3 regions of the Chryseobacterium vietnamense genome follow, and region 3 is predicted to be linked to each of the others. Evidence: riboswitches for the same ligand, from Rfam matches in the RefSeq annotation. Region 3 holds a riboswitch; each other region holds the start of a gene.

The links. Region 3 has a riboswitch for cobalamin ahead of J2786_RS16460 (TonB-dependent receptor plug domain-containing protein). Riboswitches for the same ligand answer to the same signal wherever they lie in the genome.
Region 1: linked by a shared signal. The riboswitch ahead of metE (5-methyltetrahydropteroyltriglutamate--homocysteine S-methyltransferase) and the one ahead of J2786_RS16460 (TonB-dependent receptor plug domain-containing protein) in region 3 are both predicted to bind cobalamin.
Region 2: linked by a shared signal. The riboswitch ahead of J2786_RS13660 (acyl-CoA thioesterase) and the one ahead of J2786_RS16460 (TonB-dependent receptor plug domain-containing protein) in region 3 are both predicted to bind cobalamin.

The regions. Positions count from the first base shown of each region.
Region 1 covers NZ_JAVDQX010000001.1:704,872-713,292, forward strand. The annotation lists gene J2786_RS03145 (hypothetical protein) at 1-196, shown strand, start outside; gene J2786_RS03150 (hypothetical protein) at 408-1,148, shown strand; gene J2786_RS03155 (sensor histidine kinase) at 1,218-2,240, shown strand; gene J2786_RS03160 (LytR/AlgR family response regulator transcription factor) at 2,244-3,011, shown strand; gene J2786_RS03165 (Lrp/AsnC family transcriptional regulator) at 3,035-3,496, opposite strand; cobalamin riboswitch at 3,692-3,877, shown strand; gene metE (5-methyltetrahydropteroyltriglutamate--homocysteine S-methyltransferase) at 4,053-6,356, shown strand; gene J2786_RS03175 (hypothetical protein) at 6,563-7,273, shown strand; gene J2786_RS03180 (helix-turn-helix domain-containing protein) at 7,275-8,072, opposite strand; gene J2786_RS03185 (aldehyde dehydrogenase family protein) at 8,189-8,421, opposite strand, start outside.
Region 2 covers NZ_JAVDQX010000002.1:963,985-972,405, reverse strand. The annotation lists gene J2786_RS13690 (acyltransferase family protein) at 1-6, opposite strand, end outside; gene J2786_RS13685 (GNAT family N-acetyltransferase) at 46-573, opposite strand; gene J2786_RS13680 (hypothetical protein) at 601-957, opposite strand; gene J2786_RS13675 (endonuclease MutS2) at 1,198-3,345, shown strand; gene J2786_RS13670 (GEVED domain-containing protein) at 3,416-4,504, opposite strand; gene J2786_RS13665 (hypothetical protein) at 4,761-5,561, shown strand; cobalamin riboswitch at 5,595-5,775, shown strand; gene J2786_RS13660 (acyl-CoA thioesterase) at 5,891-6,274, shown strand; gene J2786_RS13655 (HD domain-containing protein) at 6,329-6,919, opposite strand; gene J2786_RS13650 (XAC2610-related protein) at 6,921-7,622, opposite strand; gene J2786_RS13645 (PadR family transcriptional regulator) at 8,202-8,421, shown strand, end outside.
Region 3 covers NZ_JAVDQX010000003.1:540,733-549,153, reverse strand. The annotation lists gene J2786_RS16475 (T9SS type A sorting domain-containing protein) at 1-1,201, opposite strand, end outside; gene J2786_RS16470 (hypothetical protein) at 1,234-2,427, opposite strand; gene J2786_RS16465 (YncE family protein) at 2,442-3,575, opposite strand; gene J2786_RS16460 (TonB-dependent receptor plug domain-containing protein) at 3,572-5,605, opposite strand; cobalamin riboswitch at 5,715-5,901, opposite strand; gene J2786_RS16455 (transporter) at 5,993-6,940, opposite strand; gene J2786_RS16450 (cytochrome-c peroxidase) at 6,953-8,002, opposite strand; gene J2786_RS16445 (MbnP family protein) at 7,995-8,421, opposite strand, start outside.

The DNA.
Region 1 (8,421 bases), on a different contig from region 3:
ATTACAGGATAGCAAAAATAAGTTCAGTAAATACCATGCTAAAATACAAAAGTTAGGAGCTGACAGTGAATTTCCAGGTGGGTCAAAACTGGTTTTTAAAAAAGGAAAACATTATGCAACACTGTTTTTCGACAGCAAAAACCTTTTAAAGTTATTAGGTTTAACAACGGCACTTATTGATCCGGCCGCCAATTAATTGATAAAAATTACCGTCATATCACATCCGTCATTTCTTGATGGATGTTTTTATTTACCGGATAAAGTAAGAAAAGAGACCTGGTAAAGAATGCTCAATGGCAAAAATCCTTCATTGATGTCTTTATTTCCTTAGTTCATTGTTTTCTGATTGAATAGCAGATGGGGTTATCATAGCTTTGACCTGTCAAAACAATTAACTCAATAATATTATGAACAGGGAACTCATTTTTTTAAGAACATTTGCCTTTACAGCAGTTATTGGAATTATATTTTTAACAGCTTCAGCCTTTAAAACAACCGGAAATCAGAGATTTACAGAAATAGATGTGGAAAGAATTAATATCGTTGAAAAAGACGGGACTGTTAAAATGATCATTACCAATGTCGGGAAATTTCCTACGGGAGAAGAAAAAGTAAACGGAAGCCCCACCAATAAAACGAGAAAGAAACGTTCCGGTATGCTCTTTTTCAATGAAGAAGGAATAGAATGCGGAGGTTTTATTTATGACGGACAGAAAAATCAAAACGGTCATAGCTCAGGCTTATCTCTGACGTATGATCAGTATGACGGAGATCAGGTGATGCAGCTTTTAACGCAGGATTATAAGAAAGGAGATAAAAGAGTAGTGTCCAGCGGGCTTTATTTTAATGACCGTCCTTCCAAAGAATCGCAAATCAAAACAGGAGAAATCTTTGCGGAACTGAATCAGATAAAAGATCCTGTAGCGGCACAGAAAAAATATAAAGAATATGAACAGCAGGGCCTCATTGGAGGAGCACCAAGAATGATGCTTGGAAAAACCAAAGATGAATATAACGGACTGTTTTTATTTGACAGTAAAGGAAAGCCAAGAGCCAGATTCTGTGTAGATAAAAATAATGATGCAAAACTGGACTTTTTAGATGATAACGGAACTGTTACCGCATCATTTCCTGATAATAAAAAATAATACTGCAAAAAACAGCCCTGTAAAAATATAGGGCTATTTTTGTAAAAAACTGATCCTTCATAAAAGCTGATGAATACCATTTTAAAACAGATTAATCAAAACAGATATTTTCTGCTGTTTATCCTCTTGTTTGCCTATGTACAGTCTATTCATACGCGAATAGGTATCAGAAGAACGCTGGATTGGTATATTTTTACACCTGAAGCAGCGGTTGTTACCCTCATCAGTGCGTGCATCCTGTTTTTTGTTATCGATTTTTTTATTAAAAACTGGCAGAGATCATCAACGTTCAGCGTATCAGAAGTTCTAAAAATATTCAGTGTTTCATTGCTGACCTACCTTTTGGTAATGAAAATAATAGGTTTTGTAATTGCTTTTATTTTTGGAAAAGTTGAGAAAAATTTTAATCAGGAAGTTGTTATTCTTTCTACTTTTTCAGATTTGATAGGAGGTTTTATTTATGGAAGTTTTTTTCTGGCCTACCGTTATTACAAAAGAAATACAGAATATCAGAAGCAATTGGCTCTGTATGATCATGCGTTGTCTGAAAGTAAAATTAATCAGTTGAAAACACAGCTTAATCCTCATTTTTTATTCAATAATCTCAATGTCCTTGATCAGTTGATAGAAGAAGACAAACATAAGGCTTCAGATTTCCTGAATGAATTTGCCGAAATATACCGTTATGTTTTGGATGTTTCTGATAAAAAATTAGTGTCTGTGGAAGAAGAACTGGCCTTTGCAGAGAAATATTTTAAGCTGATACAATACAAATACGGAAATGCTTATTCATTAAAAATAAATCCTGTCAAATCATCCGGTCGTATCATTCCTCTTTCATTACAGCTGATGCTTGAAAATGCAGTTCAGCATAACCTCGGTATTATTGATAAACCTGTCCTGATCACAATAAAAATAGATAAGGCAATAACCGTTTCGAATAATGTAATCCCTAAACGAAACCGAAAAAAAACTTCAGGAAGGGCGCTGAACAACCTTAAAGAGCAATATAACCTGTTAACGGATCAGCAGGTAGAAATTATAAAAACAGAAACTGAGTTTTCAGTTATTATTCCCGTAATTCCCACATAAAATATGATAAAAGTTGTCATCATCGAAGACGAAATTCCTGCAAGAAGCAAATTAAAGCGTTTCATCAGTGAACTGGAAAGTCCTGTTGAAATTGTTGCGGAAACAGGCACTGTAGAAGAAGCCATTACTTTTTTAAAAAGCTCAACAGTTGATCTGATCTTTTCCGATATTGAATTACTGGATGGAAATGCCTTTGAAATCTATGATCAGGTGAATATTTCATGTCCGGTTATTTTTACCACAGCATATGATCAATTCTGGATGAATGCTTTTGAAAGCAATGGAATTGAATATCTTTTAAAACCATTTTCACAGAGTCGTTTCCAAAAAGCATGGGACAAATTTCTTTTATTGAGAAAAGCACCTTCAGAATCTCAGCAGGTTTTGGAAAAACTTCAACAAATGATCAATAACGGACTTGCAGAGAAAAATTATAAGAAAAGATTCACCGTCGGCTCACATCAGGGGCTCTATTTTATCAATACGGAAGAGATCTCTTTCTTTGGGGCAGAAGAAGGAGTTGTCTTTGCTTTTGATACAGCAGGAAAAAAACACCTGTTAAATGAATCTACTTTAAAAGAAATTGAAACCCAACTCAATTCTTCAGATTTTTTCAGGATCAACCGGAGTGAGCTTGTTCAGAAAAATCATATTGAAAGGATAGAACGTTACAATAAAAATACACTTTCCGTTCAGATAAAAGGGCAGAAAGATCATCTTGTCACAAGCCAGAGCAATACAGCTGCTTTCAGAAAATGGATTGAAGAATAAACAGGTTCTCCGGTTTTATTCCTTTAAATGGTAAGCCCATGGTTATTTTTTACCTCAGCCATCACAAAAGTACTGTGGGTACTCCCTATAGAATCCACAGATCCCAGCTTATTGAATACAAAATCCTGGTAATGTTTCATATCCCGTACCTGAACTTTCAAGAGGAAATCAAAATCCCCGGAAATATTGTAACATTCGGCAACTTCTTCAATTTCTAAAATCTCCTTTACAAAATCATAACCCACCGATCTGTCGTGAATTTTGAGCTTGATCTGGCAGAAAACCGTAAATCCGCGATTCAGTTTTTCAGCATCAAGAACAGCTGCATACTTTTTAACAAAACCTTCCTGTTCAAGCCTTTTTACCCTTTCAAAAACCGGTGAGGTAGAAAGGTTTACTTCTTTCGCAAGTTCCTTAACAGTGAGTTTAGCATTTTTCTGGAGCAGCCTTAGCAGCTGTAAATCCTTATCATCGAGTTGTTCCACAGAATATTATTCTTTTAAATGATTAAAACGATCAAATGTACAGAATTATATGCTTTTATTGGTGTTTTATAAAGTTTAATTTGCTTAATTTTTAAACATTAATTGTATTTTTATTCTGTATTGTTAATTTTACACAAAATTAAAAACTTTTACTGATGACAATAGTTAAAGGTAAAAGTACAGTTCTTTACAAATACTTCATCAGACAGGAAAGGTTTTACTTAAGGTAGATTAATAGGGAATCGTGTGCAAATCACGAGCTGTCGCGCAACTGTAAGTAACACACCAAAGGTTTTTGTCCTTGCAGATCCACTGCCACAAGCGGGAAGGATGACGGAAACTGTTACAAGTCAGGAGACCTGCCTTTACTGAATTGACAATGCTTTCGCGGGCTGAAGCTTTAGGTCATACAGATGGTATATCAGATTTTTGTGTTTTCTCCTGAAAGGAAATGCACTGTCTGCTATATCACTACTTTCCTGAAACTTCTTCCGTAAAACATAACGAAGCATTTTAAAGGACTTTCCCAATAAGTTTAATTAAAAAGTTTAAAAAAATGCAAACTCACATCCTTGGCTATCCGCGTATTGGTAGCAAAAGAGAACTCAAAAAAGCCTGCGAACAGTATTGGTCAGGTAAAATCCTTTTGGAAGAACTTCTGAATACCGGAAGAACGCTCTGCAACCAAAACTGGACTATTCAGAAAGAAGCAGGGATAGATCTTATCCCATGTAATGATTTTTCATACTATGATCAGGTATTGGATATGAGCCTTGTCGTAGGAGCCATTCCAACACGTTACCATGAAGTGGTACTGAAAAAGAACAATACGGAGCTGGACCTTTATTTTGCGATGGCAAGAGGATATCAGAAAGACGGACTGGACATTACCGCCATGGAAATGACCAAATGGTTCGATACCAACTATCATTATATCGTTCCGGAATTTTATAAAAATCAACAGTTTAAACTGAGTTCAGATAAAATTTTCAATGAATTTGCCGGAGCAAAACAGGCTGGAATCAATGCGAAACCGGTTATTATTGGGCTGGTCTCTTATCTGTTATTAGGAAAAGAAAAAGAAGAAGGATTTGATAAGCTGGATCTGGCTGGAAATCTTCTTCCAGTCTATACAGAGATTTTAACCAAACTTCAGGATCAGGGTGCGGAATGGATTCAGTTTGATGAACCTTTTCTGGCATTGGATTTAAATGAGAAAGCCAAAGAAACCTACCTTTCTGTGTATGCGGAAATAAGAAAACGTTTTCCAAAACTGAAATTTATTGTGGCTACGTATTTCGACGGATTAAAGGATAATACATCACTTGCCGTTTCCCTTCCTGTAAATATATTGCATGTTGATCTGGTGAGAAATCCTGAACAGCTGGATGAAATTCTGAATGGTATTCCGGAAAATTTAAGCCTTTCATTAGGTGTAATTGATGGTAGGAATATCTGGAAAAATGATTATGAAAAATCATTGTCTTTCATCAGAAAAGCAGTTGAAAAATTAGGATCTGAAAGGATTCTGATTGCACCATCATGTTCATTGCTTCATTCACCTTGTGACCTTGATTTTGAAACCAATCTTAATCCGGAAATTAAAAACTGGCTGGCTTTTGCTAAACAAAAAGTAAAAGAAGTCGTAACACTTAAAGAACTTGCTTCCGGAACAGAAAATGAACAGATTCTTAAAGAGTTCGAAGAAAATAAAAAAGCAATTGAGAGCAGAAAAACTTCTCCTCTTATTCATAATAACCAGGTAAAGCAAAGAGCAAATGCTGTCACTGAAAAGGATGCCCAAAGAATAAATAAATTCAAGATCCGTAAAGAAGAACAGCAGGAAGTATTGCAGCTTCCATTATTCCCAACCACCACAATCGGGTCATTCCCACAAACCACAGAGGTCAGAAGCTGGAGAGCCAAATTCAAAAAAGGAGAACTTACAGCAGAACAGTATGATGCCTTGCTGAAAGAGGAAACGCAGAGAACAATCCGCTGGCAGGAAGACATTGGAATTGATGTATTAGTTCACGGTGAATTTGAGCGTAATGACATGGTAGAATACTTTGGAGAACAACTGGAAGGATTTGTATTCACCAAAAACGGATGGGTACAGAGCTACGGAAGCCGCTGTGTGAAACCTCCTGTGATTTTCGGTGATGTTTCCCGCCCAACTCCAATGACGGTTTACTGGTCTCAATATGCCCAATCCCAGACTGAAAAATGGGTAAAAGGAATGTTGACAGGTCCGGTTACCATTTTACAGTGGTCTTTTGTACGTGATGATCAGCCTCGCTCAGAAACGTGTAAGCAGATTGCGTTGGCGATCCGTGATGAGGTGGTGGATCTGGAAAAAGCAGGAATCAGAATTATTCAGATTGATGAGCCTGCGATCAGAGAAGGGCTTCCACTAAGAAAGACAGACTGGCAGAACTATCTGAAATGGGCCGTAGAAGCTTTCAGAATTTCAGCAAGCGGAGTGGAAGATGCTACCCAAATACATACTCATATGTGTTATTCTGAGTTCAATGATATTATCGAAAACATTGCCGATATGGATGCTGACGTGATTACCATAGAATGCTCACGCTCTCAGATGGAACTGCTGAATGCTTTTGCAGATTTCAGATATCCGAATGAAATTGGCCCCGGAGTATATGACATCCATTCACCAAGAGTACCATCGAAAGAAGAAATGATTGAACTGCTGAGAAAGGCTCAGAATGTCATTCCTGCCAGCCAGCTTTGGGTAAATCCGGATTGCGGACTGAAGACAAGACACTGGGAAGAAACTGAAAAAGCTTTAATCGCAATGGTTGCAGCAGCAAAAGAAGCTTCAGTAGAATATGCACTTTAGAAAACTTTTAAAATAATTAGATTCAATAATTCAGATCGTGTTATGATTTTCATGGCACGATCTGTTATTTTCAAAGGATTAAAACATAAAAAAATAATATTCTATTCATTTTTATATTCTATTTTTGCTGCTCGGCAAATTTTGACATGTTATCTTTTAAATACATGTTAAAAGCTTATCAAACTAATAAACTATACATTCAAACCATGAAAGAAGCATTTCCTGAAATGAGATCGGAAACCTATAACCCTCAATACATCGCCGGATTGAGGTGGAGTATGGTGGTTCTTTTTGCTGCCATTGCTGTTGTTTTACTGAAGTTTTTTATCGATGCCCTTTCAGATCCTGCTATGGATACAGCTTCTGATATGATCTTCTTTTTGCTGTTTCTTATTGCTGGTTCGCTGTCAGGTTGGCTGGTGTATGAAATGATGAAGAATCAGGACGAAAAAATCAGTGGTCTCCTTATCAATCATCAGGGAATTCTGTTTCTCAACAGGAATGATAAAGTGCTGTCAGCAATCAAATACTATGATTTGGTAAAAAGTGACAATCCTTATACAAAAGATATATTTTCAGAATCCCGAGCTTCCGGAAAGTACAGCGATTTCAGAAAGAATCTGTATGTTCATGAAAAAGATGAAAACAGAAACCCTCAGAAGAAAATGGTCAGTCTGGATGTGATTCCGCTTAAAAACCGATATGATCTTATTGGACATTTCCTGAAAGGGGTGCACGTGTTTCGTCCGGATCTGAAAATCAATCCTGAAGTATACAAAGACTTTTATCTTGATGAAAAAACAATGCGTTATGCTCCGGAAAATCTAAAGAATGATATGAAAGTGAAAATCATTACAATAGCAGTCGTTATTCTGGTGATTCTTGCTTTTAGATACTTCTTTTTAGAGGAGATCTAAGCTATTTTGCCTGTAAAGCACTTGGCGGGTAGCCAAACTGTTTTTTAAATGCAAATGAAAAATGGGATAGATTTTCAAACCCAAGATCCAGATAAATATCAGAAACAGATTTTCCTTTTTGGGTAAGCAGAAAATGGGCCTCCTTTAATCTGCGAAGCTGAAGCCACTGTCTTGGCGGAACTCCGAATATTTTTTGAAAGTCTCTTTTGAATGCAGACAGGCTTCTCCCCGTTAAGTAAGCAAAACGCTCTACATTGACATTGAAATGAAAGTTTTTATTCATAAAAGTCTCAATATCTATTTTATAAGGTTCAGAAAAATCAAATAAAATATCCTTAAGACCCGGATCATAATTCAACAGCAGGAGGAGAGCTTCTTTTTGCTTAAGCCGAAGGATTTCTTCGGAAGCAGGAAGATCTTCATAGGGTAATAATGAGTACATAAAAGAATGTAATGCTTTCTGCTCCGGTTTTATATAGGCAGGAACATTGTCTTTCTTCTCCGCCTGATAGCCATACTCGCGGCTGAAATCATGAAGCATGGCATCATCAAAGTAGATGGATATGGTTCTGATTTCTCCGTTTTTAGGAGGATATTTTGCGAATTTCAATAAACTGTTTTTTCTTGCTGAATACAGTTCTCCTTCCTTAAATATCGTTTTTGTGATCCCGTCATTCAGTTCCATTTCCCCGGAAAGCACAAGACCGAGGCTGTGAATTCGCGCAAACTGTTCTCCTTCCCTGAATTCTGAAAAATGACAGGAATAATTGATGGGAAAAGGAATATTATTTTCGTTCATAGCTCAGGCAGGTATTTCTTGATCAATTCTTATTCAAACTTACAAAACTTTTTTAGGATCATAGAATCTTCACAGCAAAACAATCATGAGAATATTTTGCTGTGAAGAATATCATATTAAGCCAGAATTGCTTTGGGTTCCAGATACGCTTCCAATCCGAATACTCCAAACTCACGCCCGATACCGCTTTGTTTAAAGCCTCCGAAAGGAGCATAAGGATCGTGGGCAAACCCGTTAATACAGATTCTTCCGGCATCAATCTGTGCGGCCACACGTTCCGCATGTTCCTGATCAGCAGAGCTGATATAAGCTGCAAGACCATACGTAGTGTCATTGGCAATGGCAATGG
Region 2 (8,421 bases), on a different contig from region 3:
TTTCATATGTAATTTCAACTGGCAATAACGATAGAGAAAAACCCATTAGATTTCATCCGGACTGGTGGAAGCTCTTTGTAAACTAAAAATAATATTATCCGGAAAGCCTTCATCCTGCTTTCCTTCCTGCAAAATAAAATGATTTTTTAAAAGAAGACCTTTTGAATTTTCATTGAATTTATTGGTAATGGCTACAATTTCCTGTAAATGGAGCTCGTTAAATCCATATTCTAATACTGCATTTAAAGCTTCAGTCATAATTCCCTGTCTATGAAAATCTGGTAATAGCTCGTAGCCCACTTCTGCTGTTTTCCGATCCTCAGAAAAATTCCAGAGACAGATGGTTCCGATAAGACGGGGCTGATCTTTTAAAGAAATCCCCCAATAAACTGTTTGATTACTTTGAATTCTTGCCTTAATGGTTAAAATAAACTGAAGAGCATCATAATTTGTCTTTGGTGAAACTCTTTTCACAAATTTATTAACTTCCGGATTGCTTCGGATTTTTAAAATATCTTCTGTATGATTTTCATTGATTCCTTTTAAAACCAACCTTAAAGTTTCCAGTTTCATTGATAGGATAGTTGTATACCGCTTAGATTAATTATTTCGGAAGTCTCTGAATGCCAATGTTTCCGAAAACTTGTTTTTATCAGCATCATGATTCATAAATAAATACACACCGTATTTTACAGAATAACTTCTTTCATAAATAACAATAGACTCGGTCTTATCACTACTGCTTTTCTGTTCTACTTTTTTATATGAATCAGTTTTTTTCTGATGATGACTGATTTTATTTTTTAAATTTTTCGCAGAAAGCTTTTTACTGCTGCTTTTATTGTTTTTTCTGCTGTTACGTTTCTTTTCAACTGTTTCAATCTTATTCTTATCAATTTGAATTTGTGCTGAAGCTCCCACTGAAAGAAAAAGAAGAATAAGCAGTATATTTTTCATGGTTAAAGTTTAATTAGCGCAATAAATATACGCTATAAGTACCATCCACTCAAAATTTTTCATTTTTTTACAAATTTTTCTGCTTTAAAATTCAAAATAAAATAAAATTATTCAGTGATTTAATCCTCATTAATTCTTTATTCATCAAAAAGCTTTATAATAGTTGCCAATTTAAAGTTAATTTATACTGTAAATCTCTCAGATATACGTAATAATCAAAATTCTCACTAAATTTGCACTGTGTATATAGATAAAGAAGATTTAGACGAATTAGAGTTTCCGCAATTGCTCGCGGAAATCTCCCCATTTGCGTATTCTCCGAAAACAAGAGAAAAAATTCTTCAACTTCGTCCGATGGAAATTGACGAGGCGGAACTTTCATTAAAAAAAACGTCAGAATATCTGTCGAGTTTTGAAAGTTCAAATGCGATTCCGTTTGATGAATATGAAGATATTGAAAGTGAGCTGAAACTGATGCTTATTGAGAACTACCGTCTGGAAAATGCTGCTTTCATCAAAATAAAAACCATTACGGAACAGATCGGAAGACTTCAGAAATTCTTCCCTACCATGCCGGAAACGTTTCCTACTTTGTTAGAAGAAGTTTCTGTACTGGAATTCAGAAAAGAGATCATTGAGAAGGTAGATAAGGTTTTTAACCGTTTTGGTGAAGTGAAAAACGAAGCTTCTCCGGCTCTGAAAGGAATAAGAACTGAAATTCAGCTTGCTAAAAAGGCGATTCAGGAGAACTTTAACCGTGCGCTTACCACGTATGGACAGAGTGATTTTCTGGATGATATCCGGGAAACGATTATTGATGACCAAAGAGTTCTGGCCGTAAAATCAGGATTCAAAAAAAGGGTTGCGGGAAGAACATTAGGGATTTCCAAAACAGGTTCCATTACTTATATTCAGCCGGACAGTGTGGTAAAGCACTATTTCAAGCTGCGGGAAAATGAAGAGGAAGAGAAAAAAGAAATTGATAAGGTTCTCCGTAAGCTTACTGCAGAACTGGCAGAATTTCAACCTCAGCTATGGAGATACCAGGTTTATATTTTTGACCTTGACCTTACAAGAGCGAAAGCAAAATTTGGTGAACAGATCAACGGAGTCCTTCCGAAAATCAACCATCATAAAACGCTGAGATTAAAAGATGCCTATCATCCTCTTCTATGGTTAAGAAACAAAGTTGAAAACAAAACAATTCATCCGCAAACACTTACCCTAACAGAACATAACAGGATTATCTGTATTTCCGGTCCGAATGCCGGCGGAAAATCAATTACCCTGAAAACGGTAGGATTATTACAGCTGATGATTCAAAGTGGTATTCTTGTGCCGGTTCACCCTAAGTCTGAAATGTTTTTCTTTGAGAAAATCATGACGGATATTGGAGATAACCAGTCTATTGAAAACCATTTATCGACCTATTCATCAAGATTGAAGAAAATGTCAGGAATCATCCGTGAGGCTGATGCCAATACCCTTCTGCTTATTGATGAATTCGGTACGGGTTCTGATCCGGAGCTTGGAGGTGCACTGGCAGAAAGTTTTATGGAGTTTTTCTATGACAAAAAGAGTTTTGCCATTATCACAACGCACTATACCAACATTAAACTGGTAATAGAGCAGCTTCCCAACGCTCAGAATGCAGCTATGCTCTTCAATGAAGAAACTTTGGAACCGATGTATAAGCTGGAAGTGGGACAGGCAGGAAGTTCCTTTACTTTTGAAGTTGCAGAAAAGAATAAAATTCCGAGATTCATTATCCATTCTGCCAAGAAAAAGGTAGAACATGATATTGTGAATCTTGATAAAACGATTGTAAAACTGCAGCAGGAAAAATTTGAGGTTGAAAAACTAAAATCTGATCTTGCAGAAAGGAAAGAGTCCGTAGAAGATAAGCGTGATAACCTTCAGAAACTGAATGACCAGCTTCAGCAGAAACTGTTCAATTTCCAGAAACTATATGAAGAGGAACACCGCAAACTGCAGTTTGGAAATAAGATTGAAGCATTCATCGACAGCTATACCAAAGGAAAGTCCAGAAAAGATGTTGTGAAAGACTTTGTAAAGCTTCTTGAGCAGGAAAAATTCCGCAAACTTGGCAGTGATAAAGATGAAACCAAACGCCTGCAGGTTGTTAAAAGAAAAATCACCCAACAGCTGAAAAAAGAAGAGGTGATTGAGAAGATTGCTGAAACCAATGAAAAGCTGGAAGAACAACGTAAAAGCGACCGTGCTATTTGGATGAAAATCGGACAGCGTGTTCGTATTACGGGAAGCACCAGTGTAGGAACCATTGAAAAGATTTCCAGAAACAAGGTCATTGTCAACTATGGAACTTTCAAGACCACGATTGATGCGGATGAGCTTGAGAGAATTTAATTAATAAGAAATTAAAGGAATGCAAATACGAAGAGAGAGCACCAGAAGGTACTCTCTCTTTTCTTTATTTTTATTTCTTAATGAATTTTAATCGGGTTACTTTTTCTTTATTCTTCAACTGGATAAAATAAACTCCTTTTGACAAATGATGAAGGTTCACATGATGATTTGAAATTTTCCCTTCGTCAACTTTCTGACCTGCCATATTATAAATTTCATAATCTGAAGCTTCCGAAATTCCTGAAATATTTAAAACATCAGAGGCAGGGTTGGGATAAATTTCAGTGTTTGCAGACTTCCCTGATTCTTCCACTCCAAGTGTGAGATTGATCAAATCTACTCCATAATCCTCAACTTCTCCATAGATAAATGTACTACAAGCATCAGCAGACATTGTTTGATTGGAAATAACCCTCATGGTAACACCACAAAGTGTCACTGCAGCCAAACTTGGAATTGTAAATACAGATACTGCCGATGCAGCCTGAGTAACATTATTAGCAACCATCACTCTTTCGGTTGATTCGAAAATTCCGTTGGCATTAAAATCTATCCACGCAGTTACTGTTATTGTCCCGGGTGTCCCCGTCCACGTATTGGTTACTGAAAGCTTATTTCCTGTACTTCCTATAAAAAATTTAACTCTACGACTCAGATCACTTCTGTAATCTGTATAAATGGAAGGTCCGGAATCACTCACCATTGGTGTGGTAACTCCTGTAGAATTTACGGTTACATTGGAAATATGCATCATTGTGGTATCTGTAGAAGCACTTGCACAATAATTAATGGTAGTAGTAAAAAATATAGGATTAGACCATAATCCCTGTGTCGTACACACTTTCACTACCTGTACTTCATACGTTGTACAAGGTTGCAAACCAGTAATTGTGAAATAATTTTGTCCTGGGGCAGGAGTGGCCACCATCCAGGTAGTAGTTCCAGGTATTCTATATCTGATCCTGTTATCGGGTGTATTGGGATCTGCATTCCAGGTAACTGTTCCTGAGGCGAGCGTTATATTAGACATCTGAAGCCCTGTTGGTGCATTGGTATCACAGTAAAATAAAGATTGGGATTCTTCTTCTATTTTGTGGGTTGCCTGAAAGCTGGAAATACCCAAAATAAAAGAGAATACATAAAGTAGTCTTTTTGTCATGTTTTATTAGTTTTTAATTCTCCTGAAAAATAGGAATTTTATAGAATATACCGACATCTATACTAATTATTATTATGTTTTTTTTAATACATTCTAATAGGAGGTATAGAAAATACATCTATGAATAGATTATTACCATTAAAATATTTACTTCTTATCATTTTTGAAATAAATACAATATTTTAGAAAACTGCAAGAGTATAATTATCCTCTGAAAAGCATTTAATTTATATATTTGGAGGATCAAAAAAATTTCATGATGACTTTCATAAACAAAGCATTCTATTTATCCGCTTTCAGTATCTTATCAATTGTCTTTGTAAAAGGACAGACTAAAGTTCCTTTTGGAGTGGTAAAAGCTGAAGATGGATATGCCAACGTACGTGTACACAAAGATGACTACCGAAAAATTGTAGATAAAATCCGTATGCGTAAAGGAGATGTATTTGTTTATGTAAAACCGGCTCCGGGAGAAACAGAATGGATCTGGATCAAATATCCTGAGAAACAGGATGACGACAAACCTTTTGTACGTTATGAAACTCTTGATAAAGAAGGAATGGTAAATAAAGGGCGTATTGCCTATGTGGACCAGCTTCCTGCCTATACTCCATCAAAATCTAAAAACGGAAGATCTCTTATTTTTACCGATAATTCTGATCCTAAAATCCCGACTGCACAAAGAAGCAAAGTGGTGATTGACATTTATCCTTCCAATGCAGGATACCGTAAAAAGGAAAAAGATGCAGAAGGAAAAATTCTTACCATTGATAAAGTAAAACCATGGGGAATCGGAAATGACCTTCCTGAAGGAATGACCGAAATCAAATCCATCAGGGTACAGCAGCCCGGAAGAGGGTCTGTTTTTGTAAGAGAAGCTATCAAAAATATGTTCCAGCCCACCATGGATTTTGAGAACGTTGGAGTAACTTCCCTCGACAATGATAATATTTTTCTTTATATGATAAACGGTTCAGGAGAAAACAGATACACTACACTCTGGACAATTAAGAAAGGAAGAGTAATCAGTCAGATTATTTATCATAATCCGGAATAAATTCATTATTTTTGCATTCGAAAAGTTTTACACTTATTCATCACAGAAATTGGTTCTGCATCACTGCAGATTAAAAGGGAACCGTGTGAAAATCACGGACTGTCGCGCAACTGTAAAGTAACTGAAGTCTTTATCAAAGATCCACTGTGCGAGGCATGGGAAGGAGATAAATGATGTTACAAGTCAGGAGACCTGCCATTTTCTTAAACATGTAACTTTCGCGATTTGAAGTTGTATTGATCTGATGGATTGTTTCAGGAATTCTGTAAGTTCCTGTCATTATTCTGTTGTTTCCAATCATTTCTTATCGCTTTAATTAATAATGATATATGACTACAGAAGAAAGAATTGAAGCATCCGAAACAAGAATCTTTAAAGCGGTTTTCCCTAACACAACCAATCATTACGATACCCTTTTTGGAGGTACTGCTATGCAGCTGATGGATGAGGTAGCTTTTATCACAGCCACCCGTTTTGCCAGAAAAAGAGTGGTAACGGTAAGCAGTGATAAGATTGATTTCAAAAAACCTATTCCTGCCGGAACTATTGTGGAACTGATCGGAAAAGTTTCATACGTGGGAAAAACCAGTATGAAAGTGAATGTTGAAATCTACACTGAACAGATGTATTCCTATGAAAGAGAAAAGGCGATTATAGGTGATTTTACTTTTGTAGCGATTGACGAATTCAAAAAACCAATCCAGATACTATAAATACTATAAGTTTCGGGCGGCCTTTGGCCGCCCGAAACTTATTTTTCGCTGAAATTATTTCAAAACTTTTTCCGTCTCCAGGCTTCTGTTTAAAAGAAGTTCAAAAGCCTCCCCCATTTCATCCGATGCTCTGCTGATTGCATTTTCCAGCATATTCCGGATTTGTCTTTCTGTTACTCCTGCTTCTGTCCAGCTCTTTCCGGCAGTGTGGGAATTTAAGATAAATGGCATGATTCTGTCGATACCACAGGCAAAAATAGCATCCGGTGTTTTCTCTTCTTCAAACTCAAGCCACAGGTTAAAAAATTCTGTTCGTAAAGGTTCATCCAGAATTCCAAAGATTTTTTGGGCTGAAGCTTTCTCTCTTTCAAATTTTCCTACCATTGCTTTTTCATCAAAAATAAAAGTATCTCCGGCTTCTATTTCCACAAGATCATGAATGGAAAGCATTCTTATTACTCTCAGCAAATCAATATCTGCACGGTTTTTAGCATATGGATAAAGGATCTGGGCAAGAATAATGATCTGCCAGGAATGTTCAGCTGTATTCTCTCTCCGGGAATCGTCTGCATTGTAATTTCTTCGCTGTACATTTTTCAAAGCATCCACTGCCAGGATAAAATCGATTTCTTTTTGAATTTTCATCTTACTTTTTATTTCTGTTATATTGATCTGCCGGATACACCTTTGTTTTGGTAATCCATTTATTATTGAGCTTTTCTTTCGTTATGACCTTCACCTGATCTTCATTGGTCATATCCTCTTCTTTTTCCAACACCGTATCCAGCCCTTTATTTGGGATAACAGCATATTCTGTGGTAAAAATTCTGCAGCAACCGGACTTACCATAGGAAATAAGACGTTTGCGTTTGGCATCCGTTTCAAAAAAATTGAAACCATTTGAGCCAAGGTCTGTAAGTTCTTTACTTTTTACAAATGCCATTCTTGTGCTGTTGAATACATATACATCATACGAAGCCGAGCTGTAATTTCCCATATTTCCGTTTCTTATGGCCACATCTTCCGTCCCGTCAAAATTAAAGTCATCGATAATCACAGCACGTTGATCTTTCGAAAGTGGAATCAGTTTCCCTTGGGTTAGCTTCTGGCCTTGGCCTGCATATATAACAAGGTCATCAGAAACAAATGTCTGTACCTTGCTGTTTTTATGGTCAAACAGGTCTACAGTTCCCTTTCCTCCACATCTGTCATCGTAACAATCTTCTATCCGGATGATGGCATCATAGCTTTTTGATACATTCTTAACTTCAAACTGATACTGTCCAAAACATAGCGGACCCAATAAAAGAAATGCTGATAAGTGCCTGTATTTATTCAAAATATTCATGGTATTAGTAAAATGATTTAGGTGTTTTTTTATATCTAACAAAAATACGAATCATAATACCGATCTCAAAATCTACATCCCGCTATCTTCCATCATTTCCCTCCCAATAAAAGTATATTCGCAGATAAGAAGCTCTTTCCCGCTATCCGCTCATACTCCTCGCCCCCTTTCTTATGCCGTACTGCTGTGGGGTAACCGCTGCTATCGGGGCTAGGACATGAGTAATGAGTAATGAGTAATGAGTAATGAGTGATGAGTGATGAGTGATGAGTGATGAATGATGAATGATGAATGATGAATGATAAAAGAGCATTTTTTCTCTCCAATTTTCAAAATTCTATTTAAAAATTTAAAATTTTCAGAGATTTTCTTCCAAAATTTGTTGTACTCAAAATTGATAGTAAAAATTATAACGCTGATTTACAATTAATTAAACAATTTATTTTAAAAATTCCACTACTTTGTATTGCATAATACCATTTTATTTACATATCTTTGTAATGTAAAATCGAAATAGGTACAACTAGCTAGGTTCCGAACTTCGAAAATTATATAACTAATTAACAAAACTTATCAAAGATGAATACCGAAAATACCAAAGCGCAAATGCGAAAAGGAATTCTGGAATTCTGTATTCTAAGTCTCATCAATAACCGCGAAATGTATGTTTCTGATCTTATTGATGAACTGAAAAAAGGAAAACTGGATGTAGTGGAAGGAACCCTCTACCCTCTTCTTACAAGACTTAAAAACGGAGAGTTTCTCTCTTACAGATGGGAAGAATCTACAGGAGGACCGC
Region 3 (8,421 bases):
TGTTAGGATTAATTACTAAAATTCCTACCCCTTGCTTTACTGCAAAAACATATTGTGAAGTACGGATCATGTTTCCGATCTGCCCGTTTCCACCTGTTCCGGTAATTAAAGAGCCTACCTGCAAATTATCAATATTGAAAGTAACAATACCGGTGGAAGTACCAATATATCCTTTATGTTCATTCACTCCTACAAATGATCTCCCATCACCACCTCCAATATTATTAAAGCCTGCAAGTTTCTGCATGGTCTGGGCATTGGCTACAACCAATCTTCCTCCCGGAGTATATTGCGTATCTCCTCCATCTGCTGCTTGCTTAGATACAAAATAGAACTTATCTCCGTAGATTGTTCCATATTGTGTAGTGGCACCGAAAGCCTGGTTATTGTTTGCATTACTGTATACACGGTAGTTGATCTGACCGTTATTGTCAATGAAATTTACAGAACCGTTGGTATGACCAAACCATTCTTCGTTCACCATGAAATATCCGTTGGTAAAGTTGTTGGAAGCTACGTATGGAGAAACAGGAGTGATGGTAGAGGATACAGGTGTTTGAGTAAAGCCTACATTAAAGTTCCATACATCCCATGAACCGTTTTCCAATACACGTGAAGAAGCTCCTACGCTAGAATATCCGAAATCAGCATCTGCAGGGTTCTTTACCCAATAAGACCAATATCCGTTAACCGTCCATCCGGACTGCCAGTGATCGTTAGCAGCATCTACGATGGTATAGCTGTCAAAATCATACGCAGTAGTATTGACAAAACCATTCACCGGATATAACGGATAAGTGGTATTTCCACTTTTGATCAAAGCATTGGTACCTTGACCGTTCAGGTCAAATCCAATTCCTCCTACTGCCGATCCAAACTGTGTTCCCTGATACAGCAATGTGTATAGTCTGTGGTCTGCTTTAGCAATCGCTTTAAGCATGTCTTCTCCGGTAGCATTTCCGTTCCATTTGAATCCCCAAACCATCGCATCAGGATTTTTACCGTCGTTCCACTGTACTACAAAAGCGGCCTGGTTGGTTCCGGATCCTACCCAGTACTGAATATCAGAAAAACTGATGGTAGTGGTATTAAGCTTACTGATCCCTGAAATATCATTTCGGGGAACACCCTGAACTTTTATCTGTGCATTTGATACGCATGCAAACAGAAAAAGCATCATAAAAAGATAAAACTTTTTCATTTTTTATTAATTTAAATAGATTGAATTATGTATTATTTGAAATGTAAATCGTAAGCTCCCGCCACTTCTGTAGAAACTTCTCCCAGCCAGCCGGCTTCCTGATTGACTCCTGTATATATTTTCATAAAATCGACTCCGGGAAGTTTTACATACTTACCGCTTCTGTCTACTGCCCAGGAAATATCAATATTGGAAGCTTCATCATTATTCGGGGCATTATCAGCATATCCGAAATCATATGACTTTCCTACCCAATAGGATCCGTCCCCGTTCTGATCGTAAAAATTATTTGCCAGTCTTGTTCCGGAAAACCCGTAAGAACTATCGGTAAACCATAAAGGATAATAACTTTGCGCGTGAAACGTATTTTTTGTTTTAAAACCCTGATTCCCCAGATTGTCACTCCATTTTATATATTCTACATCGGTCTGCCAGAATTCGGTTCCGGGTACAGGAGTTTTATTTTCATCAGGCTTATGGTATGTGATACTGTAATCTCTTACGGTTGCATTTTTAAAATATTCGCTGCCTGCAATTTCGTACCATTCATCATTATCCGGTTTTCCGTTTTTGTTTCTGTCGTAGGCTACCATAATAATTCCCGGCTCACAAGATCCTGAACGGTGGTCGCTGGCATCATTTCCAAAAAATGCATTTCCCAGCACTTTAAAATCTCTTCCATTCAGATTGGGAATCGTATGATCAAAACCGAAAACCACATATCCGCCATATCCGCCCAGGCTGATCATGGTAGAATTGCCTCCCACCAATGATTCGTTTGCTTTCTGAAGCATATTTGCAGCCGTATTTCCAGGTAAATATTCCGGAATCTCGTTCATGAACTGTCCTACAGCAGGACGGAACTCCAATACTTTAGCGATATATTTACTGTAAGGTGTTTTTTCTTTGGTAACGATGATTTTAGAATGATAAACCTGTTCATTCCCTTTGTTATTAATTTTTAAAGTCAAAGGATAAGCATCTGCCGTTGGACTGATAAATTCAAGTTCTGAATTTTGAGAAATAATAGAATCGTTAATACTCCATGTAACCGATCCTGATGTATTGGTAGGAATACTCAACACTCTCAAACGCTCAATGGTATAGGAATCATCAAGACCATTAAAGGTAAATTCATCCTGATCGTCATGTTTACAGGCTATCACTCCTACCAGGAAACATGATAAGACTCCGGCTTTTAAATAAGTAAAGGTATTTCTGTTCATTTCTTAAAGTTTGGTTATTTGTATAAAAAAGCGAAGTGAGCCGGAATATTTCCGCCCTCTGTCTTCCATTTAAAATGTCCGTTTTTATCAAAGCAGTACACAAATCCCAAGGAAACATAATTCCTGGCATCTGTGATGTAGATATCTTCTGTGATTGGATTTACCGCAATTCCGTAAGGTGTTTTAATGGCAGTTTCGTATTCTTTATCAAAAATTCTGTTGGCAATGATCTGTTCTGTTTTTACATCAATGATTCCAAAGCTCTTTTTATAGCTGTGGGTATTGTAATTGAATTCGTTTCCGTAGAAATAGAGTTTATCATTCACGATTGTCATTTCACTCACAGCGAGATGGAAATCTTTCTTGACAATCCCGGTTGCCGCATCTATAAGGTATAAGCTGGAAGAAATGTTATAATAATCTCCTCTTGAGCTTACATAAAGATCACCGTAATTGTCTTTTTTAATGTGGTGAAGATTGATGGCAACATTTAATTTCTGGATTTCAGTAAAAGTGTTCAGGTCTATTACGGAAACGGTATTATCATAATCGGGAGCTTTGTATCCTCCGGAATTGGCAACAAACAATTTATTCCCTACAATTTCCATTTCTTCCGGCTGATATCCCACTACCACTTCACGTTGAATGGAAAGAGATATAGTGTCAATTTCCACCACTTTTCCCTTGGGTGCTTTTGGATTAATTGCTACCGGACCTGCATAACTGCTGGCATATGCTTTCCCGTCTTTGAAGGCTAAATAACGGCAGTTCTGTAACGGAATAGAAGTAATACGTTTAGCTGTTTTGGCATCCAATACTTCAATTTTATTGGAAACATTGACTACGATATACAATTTGCTTCCGTACACTTTGATATCATTTCCTACATCTCCAAGCTCTTTTACCACATTGGGATTAATTTCTGCATAGATGTTCCTGTAATAAGTTCCTTTGGTATAATCAAAAAAATCCAGCGTACATTTATTGCTTCCCATATTCCCTTCGTTCAGCATATAGAATCCTTTTATTGCTGTATTTTCTGAAGGAAGTCCTTCCACTACTTCCTGACGGACAATGACATCATCTGTACGGCATGAGGTAAGAAAAGCTAAGACAAGAAACAGAAAATAAAAGTTTAGTTTTCTCATAAGGTGAAGTTTAGAATAAGTTTAAAATTTCTTCCCGGCATCGGATAGTTGATCACCACGTCATAATATTGGTTGAAGATATTATTCATCTCAAGGCTTACTTTAAACTGATGATCCGCCCAGCTGAATTTTTTCTGAACAGAGAGATCATGAGTATACCAAGGCTGTACATAATTGTATTGAATATTATCCTGGTTTACATCATAGCGCTTTCCTACATACATTGCACTGTAATTGAAGCTCCAGTCTTTATAATCGGCCATCAGTGCAAATGATCCGCTATGCCATGGTGTGTAAGGAATCTGATTTTTGTAGAATGTATCTTCAGGATCCGTCATATCTCTTGCACTTTGATAGGTGTAAGAAAGTAATGGCCTAAGTTTTACTTTTCCCAACTGCATTTCTGCCTGAACATTCACGTCAGCACCAATAATCTCAACCAGACCAAGATTCATCATCAGCCAGCGGAACATACTTCCGTTAGGAGCTGCGACAATTTTATCCTGTACTTTGTTGTAATAACCGTCTACTTTAGCATAAAAAGATTTAAAGAAATGATTTTTGTAGTTTTTCTGGTACGTAAATCCTACATCATACTGATTGGTAAATTCCGGTTTCAGGTAAGTGTTTCCGATATTGGTATAATAAAGGTCATTGAAAGTAGGCAGTCGGAAAATTCTTTTATAGAAAGCTCTGAGGGTAAGCTCAGGAATTATTTCAGGCTGGTAACTCATAAATACAGCGGGTGTCCATTCTCTGCTGTCTCCGGGTCTTTTGTTTTTTCTTACTTCTTCAAAGGTAAATGTACCCAAAAGGCTTCCCAGAATTTTAAACCTGTTCCACTGGTAGGTTGTTGCCAAAGCGACTAATGTTGTATATCGTGTAGGATAGGAAAAGTTATCAAGATTGGCATCCAGATTATTGTACTGAAAATCTCCACTCAGACTCACATCCCAGTTGGGAGTAATTGAATATATATTGGATGAAGAAAGATAAACTTCTCTTTGGATGTAAACATTATCCGTATACATAATAGATTGCGAACGAACGGTATCCATAAAATGAGTATAATCGTAGGCAAATTTTGCTTTCAGCTGTGTTTCAAATTTTGGGAACAGTTTTTTCCGCAGATTGGCCTGTACGAAATAATTTTCATCGGAAAGTCTAGCTCCTCTTCCTTCAAAACGGCCGTTCACAATAGGTGCCGGCATTCCGCGGTCTGAAATATAGCCATAGCCACGGATATTCCAGCTTCCGTTATTCAAAGTTCCATTTAAAGAAGTTTCAAAACGCTTTGCTTTGATATCTGAATCTTGTCTTTTTGCAATGGTATCATAAGCCTGCTGTCCGTCAGGATATTTCTTGGCATATCGAAATCTGTAAATTCCGTCACTTTGCATAAATTCTGCACTGAAACTGGCAGAAACCCTGTCTGAAATTTTCTGCTCCAATCGGAATGAAGGATTGAAGAGATCAATAGAAGCACTTTTGGCTCTTATCACAAGATTGGTTTTCCTTGCTCCTTTAAACACAGGGGTTTTAGGCTGTAAATAGATAGATCCGGAAGAACCGAAATCTTTTGCCGGCTGGAAAATCTCACTTTTCTGTCCGTTGTATAATGATATTTCTTCAAGGTCATCCAAAGAATATCTTCCGAGATCGACAAGGCCGTTTTGTGCATTTCCCAGTTGAATTCCGTCATAGAAAACCCCTACATGCTGACTTCCGAGACTTCGGACGTTAATGGTTTTCAGCCCTCCGATACCACCATAGTCTTTAATCTGAACTCCGGAGAAATACCGCAGCGCATCAGCAACGGAATGACTGTTCAGTCTTTCAAGTGCTTCCCCTTGGATGGTTTGGGCCGGAATGATCTCTTTAAAATTCTTTTTGTAAAGGTTAATTCCTTTAATGGTCTCCTCCTGAAGACTGTCTTTTTTATTGGTTTGGGAAAACAAAAGTTGAGATGTTAACACTAAGATCGTGAAAACAGCTTTATGAATTGCAGAAGTAATTAGTTTTGCCGTCATTAGCTCATTTAGGATAATGATGACGCTAATGGGTATAAGAATACAACGACAAAGCACAGCTGTCACTGCACAGAATCATTGATGTCCTAAGCTTTATTCCACGAAAGCGTCAAACGATTATTTTCTGGCAGGTCTTCTGACTTACTCCATTTTTGAAATCCTTCCCATTCCTGAAAACAGTGGATATATTCTTCAAAAACTTTGGTGCGGAGCTTACAGCAGCGGGTCTGTCCCGGATTTTCACCGGATTCCCTTTTAAGAGCTTTTTATGGCTCACCAAATTCCGGCAAAGATAAAAAATTATTCCTAACCCCCAATTAAATTCATGATTCATAAACAATTAAAGCTCCCGAAGGAGCTTTAACATGATTAAAAAAGGGTTTTATTTTAAATTCCGATATTCAGGAAAATACTGAATCTTGATTTTGCTTCAATATCTCCACCTGCCAAATGAGTATACATCGGAAGCATTACTTCACTTCCCAGGCTCAGTTTTTTATAAGAAGCTTCAAATCCCAGTTTCCCGTACAAAGCACTTCCTGCAGTATTGGGCAGGGCTTCATCAAACTGTTTATTCTGTGCATACACTTCCCCCTGCACTCCTGTTTTTACAGAAAAGATCGACTTTTCGTTTCCGGCAACCTGATAAAATCCTGTCGCAGCATAGTTCCACTGGTTTCCGAAACGGTAATTTTTCTTATTTTCCGTTTTGATTGTATAATCTGTATTGACCAATACAGCCACTTTATTCTTTTGAAATTTATAATTCAAAGCCGCCTGATAATCCCAGCTTCCGGTTCCCAATTGAAAACTTGGATTGATTCCGGATGCACCTTTTTCATCAAATTTCCCCAAAGGAATTTTCACTCCCAGGCCTCCGCTTATGTGATGGAAATTATCTTTAGAATTCATCAGCTGGTAAATTCCCATCAGGTTCAGATCTCCGATTCCATTGATCTTGATATCTCCCTGCATGGTCTGCTTTTCATGGAAATGGAAGGGCAGACTTGCATAAACACTCAATTTTTTAGTCAATGGAATTTTCCCCCAAAGCTGCAAAGTATTGAAATACTGATCCTGGGTAAGGTCTTTAACAAATAAGTTTTCCTTTGCTTTGTAATGTTGTGCAAAGTATTTGATTCCGATAAACTGTGGATTCAGTAAAGATTCAAAACCGGATGATCCGTTACCAGCTGCACAGCCGCAAGCATCACAATCATCATCAAAATCAAATCTGCTAAAGGTTTCCGGTGCAATATACATGCTGTCTCTAACCACATTGGCCTGGTTCAGGCTAAATACCATTAAACTTAGTATTGCTATAATCTTCTTCATGTTTTCTATAATTTATTCTGCAAATTTTGGATTGGAGATAAAACTTTTATCTGATAATGTTTTCAGGAAGGCTATAATGGATTGTTTTTCCTGGCTGTTCATAGCAATTCCCGTATGGCCATTCTGTTTCAGCTGGGGATCGAGATTAGGATTATCTTCTACCTGGTCTGAATAGAAATTGAGCACAGCCTCTAAGGTGTAAAACCTTCCGTCATGCATATAAGGTGCTGTATATTCTACATTTCGCAAGCTTGGAACACGAAATTTCATCCAGTCAACCTGATTGAGAGAAACTCTGTACCGTCCGGCGTCTTTGAACTCCGTATTGTAATACATTCCTGTGTTGCGGAAACTTTCGTCAGTAAATAATTCTCCGCTATGGCAGGATGCACATTTCTGATTAAACAATACCATTCCCTGAGATTCCGCCGAAGTCAATTGTTCTTTTCCCTGCCTGAATCTGTCATATTTTGAATCTGCAGAAATTAAAGAAGCCATAAACTGTGATAATGCTTTTAAAATTCTTTCGCCAGTAATAGTTTCGTCTCCATATGCTTCTCTGAACAGCTTTTTGTATTTCTGATCATCTTTAATCTTTGAAATGGCTTCCGGTATTGAGCTATCCATTTCATTGATATCTGTAATAGGACTGATCGGCTGCTCATTAAGGTTATGAATCACTCCGTCCCACATATATCTTTTCAGAAAAGCCATGTTCTGAATGGGCGGTGCATTTCGGATCCCTATTCTATCATCTACCCCATGACTTACGGTATGCCCGTGATGGGTGAATGCGTTTTCCTGAATATGACAGAACCCGCATGAAATGGTATTATTTCGGGAAAGCCTGCCTTCATAGAATAATTTTCTTCCCAGCTCCACTCCATTTTTAGTTACCGGATTGACCGATTGATCAAAAGTCATTTCCGGGAAATACGAAGGAAACTGCAGATTGTAGGCTTCATCTTTTTCCAACGGCTGGATTACCTCATCAGAGCACGAAATGCAACTCAATACAATTACAAGCAGAACCAGTATTGTTTTAACAAAAAAATTAATCATTGTGAACGTGGTCTACTTTAAACATTTTTGTAAGATTATTGGTAATGTCTACCAGGTGCTGGTTTGAACCCATCAGCATATCATTGGCTGTTGTCAGAGTAAGTGCTTTATCTCCGCTCAGAAATTGGTTCAGATCAGCCAGAATATGAACAGAAGGACGGATTTTTGCCGTTACCCTTGCTGTTGTCGGAAGATTCAATGTGATTTCGCGATAAAGATCTGGGGTATTGTTGGCTGCAGTATTTCCCATGTTTCCGGTATGGTTCATAAATTCTTTTGAAGGTGCATCATTTCCATATTTCCCTTCCAGTTTTACAAAAACATAACCGGCAGCCCATGACCAAGACATTCCTTTCTGCTTGGCTTTTGTCCAGAATTCAGCTTGTCCGTCCTGTCCCAGCAAATACGCTTTCTGGCTG